Regions from separate parts of the Micromonospora sp. NPDC049374 genome, predicted to be linked through region 2. Evidence: riboswitches for the same ligand, from Rfam matches in the RefSeq annotation. Region 2 holds a riboswitch; the other holds the start of a gene.

Region 1 (6,232 bases), on a different contig from region 2:
CCGTGGAAAGGAGTGCCGCATGAGCGGCACCGAACCGGGCACCGGATGCCGTACCTGATCGCCGATCAGGTCTGAGGCAGCCCGAGGACCGGGGCCGACCCGGCGGTGAATCGCCGAGCCGACCCCGGTCCGCGCGGGTGAGGCCGGACCGCCCTCAGAAGTCGTCGTCGAAGGCGACCGTGCCGGTGACCCCGACCTGGTAGGCGGACACCCGCCGTTCGAAGAAGTTGGACAGCTCCTGCACGTCCTGCAACTCCATGAAGGCGAACGGATTCTTCGACCCGTACCGCGGTTCGATCTCCAGCTGCGCCAACCGGCGGTCGGCGACGTGCTGGAGATATTCGCGCATGTCGGCCAGGGACAGCCCGGACACGCCCTGTTCGAGCAGGTCGGCGGCGAACTGCACCTCGCACTCGACGGCTTCGGCAAGCATGTCCCGGACCTGCTGTTCCATCTCCGCGTCGAACAGGTCCGGCTCCTCGGCGCGTACGGTGTCGACCACGTCGAAGGCGAAGGCCATGTGCATCGACTCGTCCCGGAACACCCAGTTGGTGCCGGAGGCGAGGCCGTGCAGCAGGCCCCGGGACCGCAGGAAGTACACGTAGGCGAAGGCGCCGTAGAAGAACAGCCCCTCGATGCAGGCGGCGAAGCAGATCAAGTTCAGCAGGAACGACCGCCGGTCCTCGCGGGTCTTCAGCTCCCGCAGTTCGAAGATCGAGTCGATCCACTTGAAGCAGAACTCGGCCTTGCGGGCGATCGACGGGATGTTCTCCACCGCCGCGAACGCCGCGAACCGTTCCCGCTCGTCCGGCACGTAGGTGTCCAGGAGGTTCAGGTAGAACTGGACGTGCACCGCCTCCTCGAACAGTTGCCGCGACAGGTAGAGCCGGCCCTCCGGCGAGTTGACGTGCTGATAGAGGTTGAGTACGAGGTTGTTGGCGACGATGGTGTCGCCGGTGGCGAAGAACGCGACCAGTCGGGACACCAGGTGTTGCTCCGCCGGGGACAGCTTGGCCAGGTCGGCGAGGTCGGAGTGCAGGTCGACCTCCTCGACGGTCCAGGTGTTCTTGATGGCGTCCTTGAACCGGTCGAAGAACTGCGGGTAGCGCATCGGTCGCAGGGTCAGGTCCATACCGGGGTCGAGCAGCATCTGCCGCCGGCCGGTGTCGGGTTCGGAAACGGTGGTCACTGGCAGGCCTCGCAGCTCTCGGGGTTTTCCAGGGAGCAGGCCAGCGCCTCGTCGTCGCTTACCGCGACGATCGGCTTGACCGCCGGGGTGACGGCGACGGTGGCCTGCTGGATCCGGGTCGCGGGACGCGACCGCAGGTAGTAGGTGGTCTTCAGCCCGGCTTTCCAGGCGTACAGGTACATCGAGGAGAGCTTGCCGATGGTCGGCGCGCTGAGGAACAGGTTCAGCGACTGCGACTGGTCGACGAACGGCGCACGGGCGGCGGCCAGGTCGACAAGCGCCCGCTGCGGCAGCTCCCACGCGGTACGGAACAGCTCCCGCACCTCCTCGGGCAGTTCGGCGATGCCCTGCACCGACCCCTCGGCCCGCTTGATCTGCTCCCGGATCGGCGCCGTCCACAGCCCACGCGCCTTCAGCTCCCGGACCAGGTAGGTGTTGATCTGGAGGAACTCACCGGACATCGTCTCGCGCTTGAACAGGTTGGACACCTGCGGCTCGATGCACTCGTAGCAACCGGCGATCGAGGCGATCGTGGCGGTCGGCGCGATCGCGACAAGCAGCGAGTTGCGCAGGCCGTGACGGGCGATCCGCTCCCGCAGCGCGGCCCACCGCTGCTCCTGCGTCACCTCCGCGCCCCACAGGTCGGGATGCAGCTCACCCATCGCGGCCCGGGTTTCGGCGTACGCCGGGTGTGGGCCGAACCGCTCGGCCAGCCCGGCCGACGTCTCCAGCGCGGTCAGGAAGATCTCCTCCTGTACCCGGGTCGACAGCTCCCGCGCCGGCGCCGAGTCGAACGGCAGCCGCAGGGTGAACAACGCGTCCTGCAGCCCCATCAGGCCGAGCCCGACCGGACGCCAGCGCGGATTCGACACCGCCGTCTGCTCAGCCGGGTAGTAGTTGATGTCGATCACCCGGTCGAGGAACACCACGGCCGTGCGTACCGTCGCGCGCAGCTTCTCCCAGTCGACGCCGTCGGCGGTGACGTGCGCGCCCAGGTTGACCGACCCCAGGTTGCACACGGCCGTCTCGGTGTCGCTGTTGACCTCCAGGATCTCTGTGCACAGGTTCGACAGGTGGATCGTGTTGCCGGGCACACCGGTCTGGTTGGACAGCCGGTTCGCCGCGTCCTTGAACGTCATCCAACCGTTGCCGGTCTGCGCGAGCGTACGCATCATCCGGCCGTACAGGTCGCGGGCCTTCACCGTCCGCACGGCCTTCTTCTCCGCGGCCCGGTACGCCTCGTCGAACGCCTCGCCGAACAGGTCCGGCAGCTCGGGTGCGTCCGACGGGTCGATAAGCGACCAGTCGCCGTCGGCCTCGACCCGGCGCATGAACTCGTCCGGGATCCAGTTGGCCAGATTCAGGTTGTGGGTACGCCGGGACTCCTCGCCGGTGTTGTCCCGCAGCTCCAGGAACTCCTCGATGTCCGGGTGCCACGGCTCCAGGTACACACAGGCCGCGCCCTTGCGGCGGCCACCCTGGTTGACCGCCGCCACCCCGGCGTCGAGCGTCTTGAGGAACGGCACGATGCCGTTGGACCTGCCGTTGGTGCCCCGGATCAACGCGCCCCGGCCCCGGACCCGCGACCAGGAGATGCCGATGCCGCCGGAGAACTTCGACAGCTTCGCCACCTGGTGGTACCGCTCGTAGATCGAGTCGAGTTCGTCGCGCGGCGAGTCGACAAGGAAACACGACGACATCTGGGTGTGCCGGGTTCCCGAGTTGAACAGTGTCGGTGAACTCGGCAGGTACGCCAGGCTCGACATCAGCCGGTAGAACCCGATCGCCTCGCCCGGTGTCTGCGACAGCCCGCAGGCCACCCGCAGGAGCCAGTACTGCGGCGTCTCCACCACCAGGCGGGTCTGCGGATGCCGCAGCAGGTACCGGTCCGCGACGGTGCGCAGTCCGAAGTACTCGAACCGCAGGTCACCGTCGGGGTCGACCGCGTCGTCCAGCTTGCGCGCGTTCCGGGCCACGAACGCGGCTGTCTCGTCCCCGATCAGCCCGAGGCCGTGGGCGTACCGGATGGACTGGCTGAAGCTGGCCACCTGCTGTCCACGGACCTCCTTGTCCACGTACGCGGCCAGCAGCCGCGCCGCCAGCTTCGAGTACTGCGGCTCCGTACCGATCAGTTCGGCGGCCGTCTGGATGGACAGCTTGTCCAGTTCGGCGGTGGTGGCACCGTCGTACAGGCCGCTGATGGTCTTGGTGGCCACCCGCAGCGGATCGACCTCGTCGAGGTCGGCCACCCACCGCTCCACCGCCCGGACGATCTTGTTGACGTCCACCGGTTCCGTGGCGCCGTCGCGCTTGCGGACCTGCATCACCTGCCGGCGCTGCTCCGACACACCTGCGTCGGAGGCCGGCATCTCCCGCACGACCGTCACGTCTCTCTCCTCGCGCCGTCTGCTCAGGGCCTCGGACACGCGGGAGGACGCCACGGGATCCGCGCAGGCGGCACGGCCCGTTCCTGGCGTCGGCCGTCCCACGCGGCCTGCGGCCGCCGCCCACGAGTGCGGGCGGCGTGCTGGCAGGTCTTCGGACTCGTGGGCGTGCTCGCGCGCTCCTACTGGCCGTCGCTTCCCAGGCCGGGGCCCAGTGCTGTGTGACGGCTGTCGTTCCCACTCACCGCTGCGGGGCAGCCCCGGATTCACACCGGGTTCCCTCTTGCCTCGGCCGCCCCGGATGGGCGCCGAACCAGCTACGAGTGACACCATATATGGGCCGCCCTCGAACGCAAGACACCAGATGGTGTGTCGGCGTGTTCCGCAACGGACGTCACATCCGGCTACCCACCCAGCCGCTGGTGCGTAGCAGAACCGCAGCGTCCTCAGTAGGTGCCCAGCGGTTGACCTTGACGCAGGGTCAACCTCTGAAGATGACGGCATGACCACGAACTCCAGTGCGAACGAGGTAACCAAACCGTCCAGGTCGCTCGGCGGCCACGGTAGAAATGGCGAACGCGTCGAGCAGGACGAGCATTCGGTGCGGCATTTCACGGTCCACCACGACGGCGTCACGATCCCGGTGTCTCGCGGCGGACGGGGACGTCCGCTGGTCCTGTGTCCCGGGTTGAACTCGACCCAGGCGGACCTGCACGAGCTGACCGAGTTGCTGCGGCACGACCACGACGTGGTGAGCTTCGACCTGCGCGGCCATGGCCGCGCCTCCGCCGCCGACCGGTACTCCTTCGAGGATTTCCTCAGCGACCTCGCGGCCGTGATGGCGACGCTGGAAAGCCTCGACCCACACTCGGCGCCCCTGCTCGTGGGCTATTCACTGGGTGCGGACCTGGCCGTGCGCTATGCCTCCGAGCATCCTGACACCCTCGCCGCGCTGGTGCTCATCGACGGGGCGAATCCGGTCCCCGAACCGTTCATCACCGAGGCCGACGCGGCGGCGTTTCTCGCGATGTGGAAGGACTTGGCAACGCAGCAGGAATCCTTACGGGGCACCGCCCGCCAAGTGTTGCTCACCGCCCAGGAGATCTTTGACTTGAATGCCGAGATCGATGTGGTTCGGTCCGGGCTACTGCACCGCTACCGGAAGATCGACCGGCCCATCCGCATGATCATGTCGACCTCGATGGCCGGCGACAGCGGCGAAGAACCGGCCCTGCGCCTCAACCACAACTGGCGGGCCGGCGTCGAGCGGCTCGTCCGCGAGCAGCCGCACATCGCCACGTTCTGGCTCGACGCCGACCATCGGCTGGCCTTCACGCACGCCCACGAGATCGCGCAGATCATCCGAACCACCCAGGACGCGACCGGCCAGGCCGACTCCCTCGACCGCGCCGTAGCAGACTGAGGCGATGCTGACCATCGGTGAGCTGGCGTCATACGCCGGTGTGACAGTGCGGGCGGTACGGCATTACCACGCCAAGGGCCTGCTGCCGGAGCCGGAGCGGGACCACTCCGGCTACCGCAGGTACGACGCCACCGCCATGGTCGAGCTCATCAGAATCCGGACCCTCGCCGAGGCCGGGGTCCCGCTCGCCCGGGTACGGGAACTGCTGCAAGCCGACGAGAAGGAGTTCGCCGAGGCGGTCGCGGACATCGACAAGCGGCTACGGGCGGAGATCCGGCAACGGCACCGGCAACGGGAACGGATCGCCCGCCTGACCTCCGGAGACAGCCTGGTGCTGCCCCCGGTGGTGATCGAGCATCTCGACCGGTTGCGGGCCCTCGGGGTCGACGAACGGATCGTTCAAGTCGAGCGCGACGGCTGGATCCCGCTGGCCGCGAGGTCACCGGAACGAGTCCCCGAGTGGATGGCACGCAAGCGGGAGCAGCTCGCCGACCCACAACTCATCGGCTTCTATCTCACCCTGGGTAATGCCCTCGACCGCACCGACGACCCGCAACTGGTCGAGCTGGCCGACGAACTGGCCGCCTACATCACCCGGATGGCCGACGAACGGGGCGACAACTACATCGACGACACCGCCATCGCGCCTCCCCTGGTCACGCTGATGGACGCACTGGCGTTCGACACCGTGCCACCGGCCCGCCGGCTGATCGAGTTGCTCAAGGAGCGAGGCTGGACCGGCTGGACCGAACTCAAACGAGTGGACCCGCCTGCGTAGGCACCCGAAATCCGGCACAAGCCGATACGTCAGCCTGGTTCAGGGACCTGCGATGATCACTGGCGTTGTATTGATCTCGCTGGCAGGCACCGACGGTCAAAGCGGACGCCACATCGCTTCACCTCGGACGCGGCAGTCGTCCTTGTCAGTCTCAGTTGGGCCTGATGTGGGCCAGGCGATTCGCCTCGGCTTGTGGCAGTCCGGACGCCTGGAGTAACTCGCCGACGACAGCGCGCACTCGTGAGACGACAACATTGCCGGAGAACTCGACGCCGTCGGCGCAGGCTTCGTCGAGTTCCTTGATCGCCCGCAATGCGCGCGTTCGCGTCGGGGCTGGCTCCCGGGCGGCGAAGAAGTCGCGGTACAGGAGCCTCAGCGCCTGGCCGGTTTGCTCGATCGACGCGGGAAGGCCGGGCGGTACCGGTTCACCGGCCCGTACGGTCGCTACCGTCCAGTGC
Region 2 (6,232 bases):
AGTTGAAACCGGCCGCGAAGGGTTTCTGGGGCTACGGCGGCGTACTGCGTGACCCGTACGGCACGATCTGGAAGATCGCGACCTCGACGAAGAAGAACACCGGACCGACCAGCCGACACATCGACGAGATCGTCCTCCTGCTCGGAGTGGCCGACGTCGCCGCCACCAGACGGTTCTACGCCGAACGCGGCCTGCCCGTGGCCAAGAGCTTTGGCCGCAGGTACGTCGAGTTCGCCACCTCGAACATCAAGCTGGCACTGTACAGCCGGCGTACCGCGGCCAAGGACGTCGGCGTTTCACCCGAGGGAACCGGATCACACCGGCTCGCCATCGGCAGCAGTGCCGGAACCTTCACCGACCCGGACGGCTTCGAATGGAGCGCCACCTGAGTGCGGCCGGGATGGCGAATTCAGGTATCGGGGTTCGTCATCCCGGACGCAGTCCTCATCGTTCCATCGAAGGAAGATGTGTTCAATGAGTGCCACCGACAGCAGCGTCTACGAGGTTTTCACGCATCATCTGCCACTTCCAGCCGGCGGCGAAGTTCAAGACGCGTTACGCCACGCTGGGGTTCAGCGACCAGGCCGAGCTGGACGAAGGCTCGATGTGGCCGGCCGTGTTCCATGATCGACCTGCTGGAGACCGCGATTACCTCGCCCTGGGATTGCCTTGCGGAAACCATGGTGATCACCGCTGGCGTGTTCGCGGCGAGTGGCGAGCCGAACGTGTTGACGGGCGGTACCGACCACGAGCCGCGTGGTCGGTACCGCCCGGCTCGGTACGGTCAGCTGGCGCGTACCTCGGCGGCGGCGGCCACCAGGTGCCGCAGGGACGCCTCGACCTCCGGATAGCCGCGCGTCTTGAGGCCGCAGTCCGGATTCACCCACAACCGGCGGGCCGGCACGGCCGCGACGGCCCGGCGCAGCGCCTCGATCACCTCGCCGCGCGGCGGTACCCGGGGTGAGTGGATGTCCCACACCCCGGGGCCGACGCCCCGGCCGTAGCCGATCGCGGCCAGGTCGTCGAGGACCTCCATCTTGGACCGCGACGCCTCAATGCTTGTGACGTCGGCGTCGAGGGCGTCGATGGCGTGGATCACCTCACCGAACTCCGAGTAGCACAGGTGGGTGTGGATCTGGGTGTCGTCGGCGACACCGCTGGTGGCCAGCCGGAACGCTCCGACGGCCCAGTCCAGGTACGCCTTCTGGTCGGCGCTGCGCAGCGGCAGCGTCTCCCGTAGCGCCGGTTCGTCGACCTGGATGACCCGGACCCCGGCGCCCTCCAGGTCACGGCACTCATCGCGTAGGGCGAGCGCGACCTGGTCGGCGGTGTCCGCGAGGGGTTGGTCGGTGCGGACGAACGACCAGGCCAGGATGGTGACCGGGCCGGTGAGCATGCCCTTGACCGGTCTGCTGGTCAGCGACTGCGCGTAGGTGGACCATTCCACGGTCATCGGTGCCCGGCGGGACACGTCGCCGTAGATGATCGGCGGGCGTACGCAGCGGGAGCCGTAGGACTGCACCCAGCCATGCTGCGTGGCGGCGAAGCCGTCGAGTTGCTCGCCGAAGTACTGCACCATGTCGTTGCGTTCCGGTTCACCGTGCACGAGCACGTCCAGGCCCAGCTGTTCCTGCAACCGGATGACGTGCTCCACCTCCGCGCGCATCCGCGACGCGTAGCCGGCGTCGTCGAGGCTGCCGGCCCGGTGCGCGGCGCGGGCCTTGCGCAGCTCGGCGGTCTGCGGGAACGACCCGATCGTCGTGGTCGGCAGTTCCGGCAGGCTGAGTCGTTCCTGCTGGCGGGCGGCCCGGGTGGGGTATTCACCACGCTGCCGGTCGGTGGGGCGCAGGGCGGCCAGCCGACCGCGTACGTCGTCGTGACGCCAGTCGGCCGGGGTGGGCGGCAGGGGCGCGGGTAGCGCGGTGGTGCCGTCGCGCAGCGCGCGGCCGAGCACGACGATCTCGTCGACCTTCTGCCGGGCGAACGCCAACCGCTCGGACAACCGGGGGTCGAGGTGGGTCTCGGCGGACACGTCGACCGGCACGTGCAGCAGCGAGCAGGACGAGGACACGGCGACGTGATCGGCCAGGCCGGCGACCGTCGCGCCGGCCGTCACGGCCGCCCGCAGGTCGGTACGCCAGACGTTACGGCCGTCGACCAGACCGGCGACGATGGTCTTGCCGCCCAGCGGTCCGGCGGCGGCGAGCCGGTGAAGGTTGCCCGGTCCGGCGACCAGGTCCAGGCCGACGGCTTCGACCGGGGTGTCCAGCAGGGCCGGAAGCGCGTCGCCGAGGTCACCGAAGTAGGTCGCCACGAAGATCCGCGGTCGGTGTGCGAGTTCACCGAGCCTGGTGTAGGCGCGACGCAGTGCATCGATCTCGGCCGGGCTGCGGTCGGTGACGTAGGCCGGCTCGTCCAGCTGCACCCAGCCGACACCCACATCCGCCAGGGCGGCGAGAATCCGGGCGTACGTCTCGACCAGGTCGTCGAGCCGGGCGAACGGATCGTCCCCCTTGGCCAGCAGCAGGAACGTGGCCGGGCCGACGAACACCGGCCGGGTGATGACACCCAGGTCACGGGCCTCGACGTACTCGTCCAACGCTTTCACCGGGTTGGCGGTGAACACGGTGTCCGCGGCGATCTCCGGCACCAGGTAGTGGTAGTTGGTGTCGAACCACTTCGTCAGCTCCAGCGCCGGCTCGGCATCCACCCCGCGGGCCATGGCGAAGTAGCTGTCCAGCGCGGACAGGCCCAGCCGAGCGAACCGGGTCGGGACCGCTCCGACGGCGACGGCCGTGTCGAGCATCTGGTCGTAGTAGGAGAACGTGTTCGACGGGATCGCGTCCAGACGGGCATCGCGCAGCGTCCGCCACACCTGCGCCCGGAGGCCGGCGGCGGTGTTGGCCAGAGCCTCGGCGTCGATGGTGCCGGCCCAGTACGCCTCGACGGCCTTTTTCAATTCACGGTTGGCGCCGATGCGTGGATAGCCGAGCACGGTGCTCTGCCCGAATGCGGTACTCACCAAGGGGGTCCTTCCCTCGCAGTGTCCGGCGGACACGGGAGGGGAAGACGGGTACACCTCAGGTACCGGCTTCCGCCCTGGCCCTCCCGAGAGGCCGCCGGCGGCGCACACCGGCGGCGTGCGCAGCACTGGCAGGTCTTCGGACTCGCGGGCATGACACCAGGTCGCCTACTGGCCGTCGCTTCCCAGACCTCACGGTCCAGTGCTCTGTTGACGGCGGTCGTTCCCACTCACCGCTGCGGGGCAGCCCCGGATTCACACCGGGTTCCCTCTTACGACGCCCCACCCAGCCGGACGGGACGAACCAGCACCACCGCCATCGTACGGGCCACGCCGCGGGACGGGGGTCCGGAGTGCCCGACCTACGGACGCCGGCACCGAGCAGAGTTGACTCTGCTCGGCCTCGCCCGGATCGCCTCAGGCCCGCTAACGTAGGTGCCGGGCGAAGAACCGGCCGGCGTCCTCCCCTGCGTACCAGGGAACACCTGTGTGTCCGCCCATGTTGGCGTGCAGCGTCTTCTCCTTGGAGCCGAAGGCGTCGAACAGATTCAGGGCCGCCTGTCGGTCATTGCTTTCGTCATCCCACTGCAACAGCACGTGCAACGGAATGGTGACCTGCCGGGCCTGCTCGAACATGAGGCGCGGCACGAAACTCCCGGCGAAGAGACCGGCGGCCACGATGCGCGGCTCGACCACCGCAAGCCGGATGCCGACGGAGATCACGCCACCCGAGTACCCGACCGGGCCACCGATCTCGGGCAGCGACAGGAGGGCGTCCAGGGCGGCCTGCGATTCCGGGACTGCCTTGTCGACGAGCGGGAGAACGAGGGCGTCGATGATCTCATCGCTGACCGGCTCGCCGGCCTCCAGCGCCCGGCGCAGGCCGACGCGGGCCTGCTCGACGGCGGCCCAACGGGGCCGGTCACCGCTGCCGGGCAGCTCGATCGCAGCTGCGGCGAAGCCCTCCGCCGCGGCCTGGCAGGCCCGCGCCACCAGCCGGGGATACATCCTGCGCAGTCCGAGCGGCGGGTGGCCGAGCAGGATCAGCGGGACCGGAGCGGATATGGATGCGGGCGTCCACAGGATGCCGGGGATCTCGCCGAGGGCGAACTCGCGTTCGAGGACGTCGCCATCGAGGCGCTGCTCAGTAGTGAATCGCATGGTCGTACCTTTCGGGAGTGCTCGCGAACGGCGCTCCCGGACGACCTATCGTCCGACCGTGACCCCGCGGGGGAGCACCCATGTCGAAACGTTCACGGGTACCACCTCCTCGGTCTCTCGCACGGCCGCCGGCAAACTAGCAGCTGGCCGCTGCGGTCCGCCACGCAGTTTCGCCGGGGGGCCGCACAGGTAGACGTCCCGTTCGGCGATGTCGGGAACCAGGCCGCGCAGGCTCTCCGGACTGAACGGCTGGCTGCCGTCGGCGGTGCGCCCGGTCAGCAGGTGCAGGCGGGCACCCCGGGCCTGTACGAGGTTGCGCAGCTCGCCGATCAGCACCGCGTCGGCGGGTGTGCGGGCTCGGTAGAGGACCACGACGTCTCCCGTCAGTTCCGGGTCCTCCAGCAACGCCCGGATCGGAGTGATGCCGATGCCGCCAGCGATCAGCAGCGCGTTCTCCCGGGTACGGCCGGCGGTGGTGAGGGCCCCGTACGGTCCCTCGGCGTAGACCCGGGTGCCCACCGGCAACTGCCGCAGCCCGGCGCTGGTCGAGCCGATCGCCTTCGCGGTCAGCCGCAGGGTACGACCGTCGGGCGGTAACGGCCGATCGCGGTCAGGGTGTTGGGCACCGGCCGGCTCGGATGGGCGAACATGACCTGGAGGATCACCAAGTTGACCAGGAGAAACGTCCATAGCAGCAGGTACGCGGCCCGGCTCGCCCGCCGGCCCTACCGCGGTTCGCGCACCTCCCCATTCACTGCATCCGATAGGATCCGCTGGTCTGGTCAGCTCTCACCGCGACGTGTGCACGGCCGGGGTCCGGCCCGCCCACCTACAGCTGCGCGGCCGGCACGTCGGAAGGCTTCGGATGAGAGAGAGGCAGACCGGGGCGGGTTCGCCGCAACCGGTGCCCGCTGTGCAGCATGACGTCGCGCACCAACTGCGGCTCGCCGCCTCCGGCGACCAGGTCGCCTGGAACAACCTCGTCGACCGGTTCAGCCCGCTGCTCTGGTCCATCTGCCGGCATTTCGGCCTGAGTTCGGCCGACGCCGCTGACGCGTTTCAACTCACCTGGCTGCGACTACTTGAGCACCTCGACACCATCCACGACCCCGCCCGCCTGCCCGGCTGGCTCGGCACAACCTGCCGCCGGGAGTGCCTGGGTATCCTCCGCCGCAACAAGCGTGTCCGGCCCACGGATGACGACCGGTTACTGGACCGCTTCAGCGGACCGTCCTCGTCGGCCGACCAACCGGCGCTGATCGCGGACCGGAACGCACGGCTGTGGCGCGAGTTTGGCCGACTCGACGTCCGCTGCCAGAAGATCCTGCGACTCCTGCTGATCGAACCGGCAGGAGACCGGGTCTCCTACGAGTTGGTCGCCGCGGCACTCGACATGCCGGTGGGCAGTCTCGGGCCGATCCGGGGGCGGTGCCTGGCAAGACTGCGTGGCCTACTTGACGCCGAGGGTATCAGTGACGCGCTGCGCGACTCGTAGGAGGAAAAGCGGTTGACGGCAACCCGAGGACTGAGGGAGGAATCGTGGACGACGAGCACGCGGGGCCGGAGACGCCAGCGCCGGGCGCGGACGATCGGCTGCTGGCCCCCCTCGGCGATTTGATCCGGGCGGAGGACCCGCCGCCGGCCGTGGCGGTGGAGCTGGCCAAGCAGAGCTTCGGTCTGCGCCAGGTCGACACCGAGCTGGCGACGCTCGTGGCCGACTCGGCGGTGGACGCGGTCGGGACCGCGGTACGCGCCGGCGAGCGGGGAACCGTCCCACGGCTGCTCACCTTCGAGTTCGGGGGCCCGACCGAGACCGGTGAGCCGGAGGCGGTCGAGGTGGAGGTCAGCCGGTCCGGCCGGTACCGTCGGCTGCTCGGCCAACTGCAACCGCCGGGGGCGGCCAGGATCGAGGTACGGCAGCCCGAGGTCGACGCCGTCCGTCAGGTGGACGCCGACGACCAGGGACGGTTCGTGGTGGAGGCGGTCGGTGCCGGGTTGATGCGTCTGACCTGGCGTCGCCCGGGACGGAACGCGATCACCACGGCCTGG

The links. Region 2 has a riboswitch for cobalamin ahead of metE (5-methyltetrahydropteroyltriglutamate--homocysteine S-methyltransferase). Riboswitches for the same ligand answer to the same signal wherever they lie in the genome.
Region 1: another riboswitch for cobalamin. It lies ahead of AB0J93_RS24990 (ribonucleoside-diphosphate reductase subunit alpha); the one in region 2 lies ahead of metE (5-methyltetrahydropteroyltriglutamate--homocysteine S-methyltransferase).

What each region holds. Positions count from the first base shown of each region.
Region 1 is NZ_JBFAQH010000017.1:105,604-111,835, forward strand. Features, by position in the region: gene AB0J93_RS24980 (ABC transporter ATP-binding protein) at 1-23, shown strand, start outside; gene AB0J93_RS24985 (ribonucleotide-diphosphate reductase subunit beta) at 155-1,150, opposite strand; gene AB0J93_RS24990 (ribonucleoside-diphosphate reductase subunit alpha) at 1,186-3,558, opposite strand; cobalamin riboswitch at 3,701-3,906, opposite strand; gene AB0J93_RS24995 (alpha/beta hydrolase) at 4,076-4,996, shown strand; gene AB0J93_RS25000 (MerR family transcriptional regulator) at 5,001-5,774, shown strand; gene AB0J93_RS25005 (FUSC family protein) at 5,926-6,232, opposite strand, start outside.
Region 2 is NZ_JBFAQH010000004.1:313,539-319,770, forward strand. Features, by position in the region: gene AB0J93_RS09780 (glyoxalase) at 1-389, shown strand, start outside; gene metE (5-methyltetrahydropteroyltriglutamate--homocysteine S-methyltransferase) at 785-3,022, opposite strand; cobalamin riboswitch at 3,135-3,346, opposite strand; gene AB0J93_RS09790 (alpha/beta hydrolase) at 3,449-4,183, opposite strand; gene AB0J93_RS09795 (hypothetical protein) at 4,229-4,702, opposite strand; gene AB0J93_RS09800 (sigma-70 family RNA polymerase sigma factor) at 5,097-5,678, shown strand; gene AB0J93_RS09805 (hypothetical protein) at 5,723-6,232, shown strand, end outside.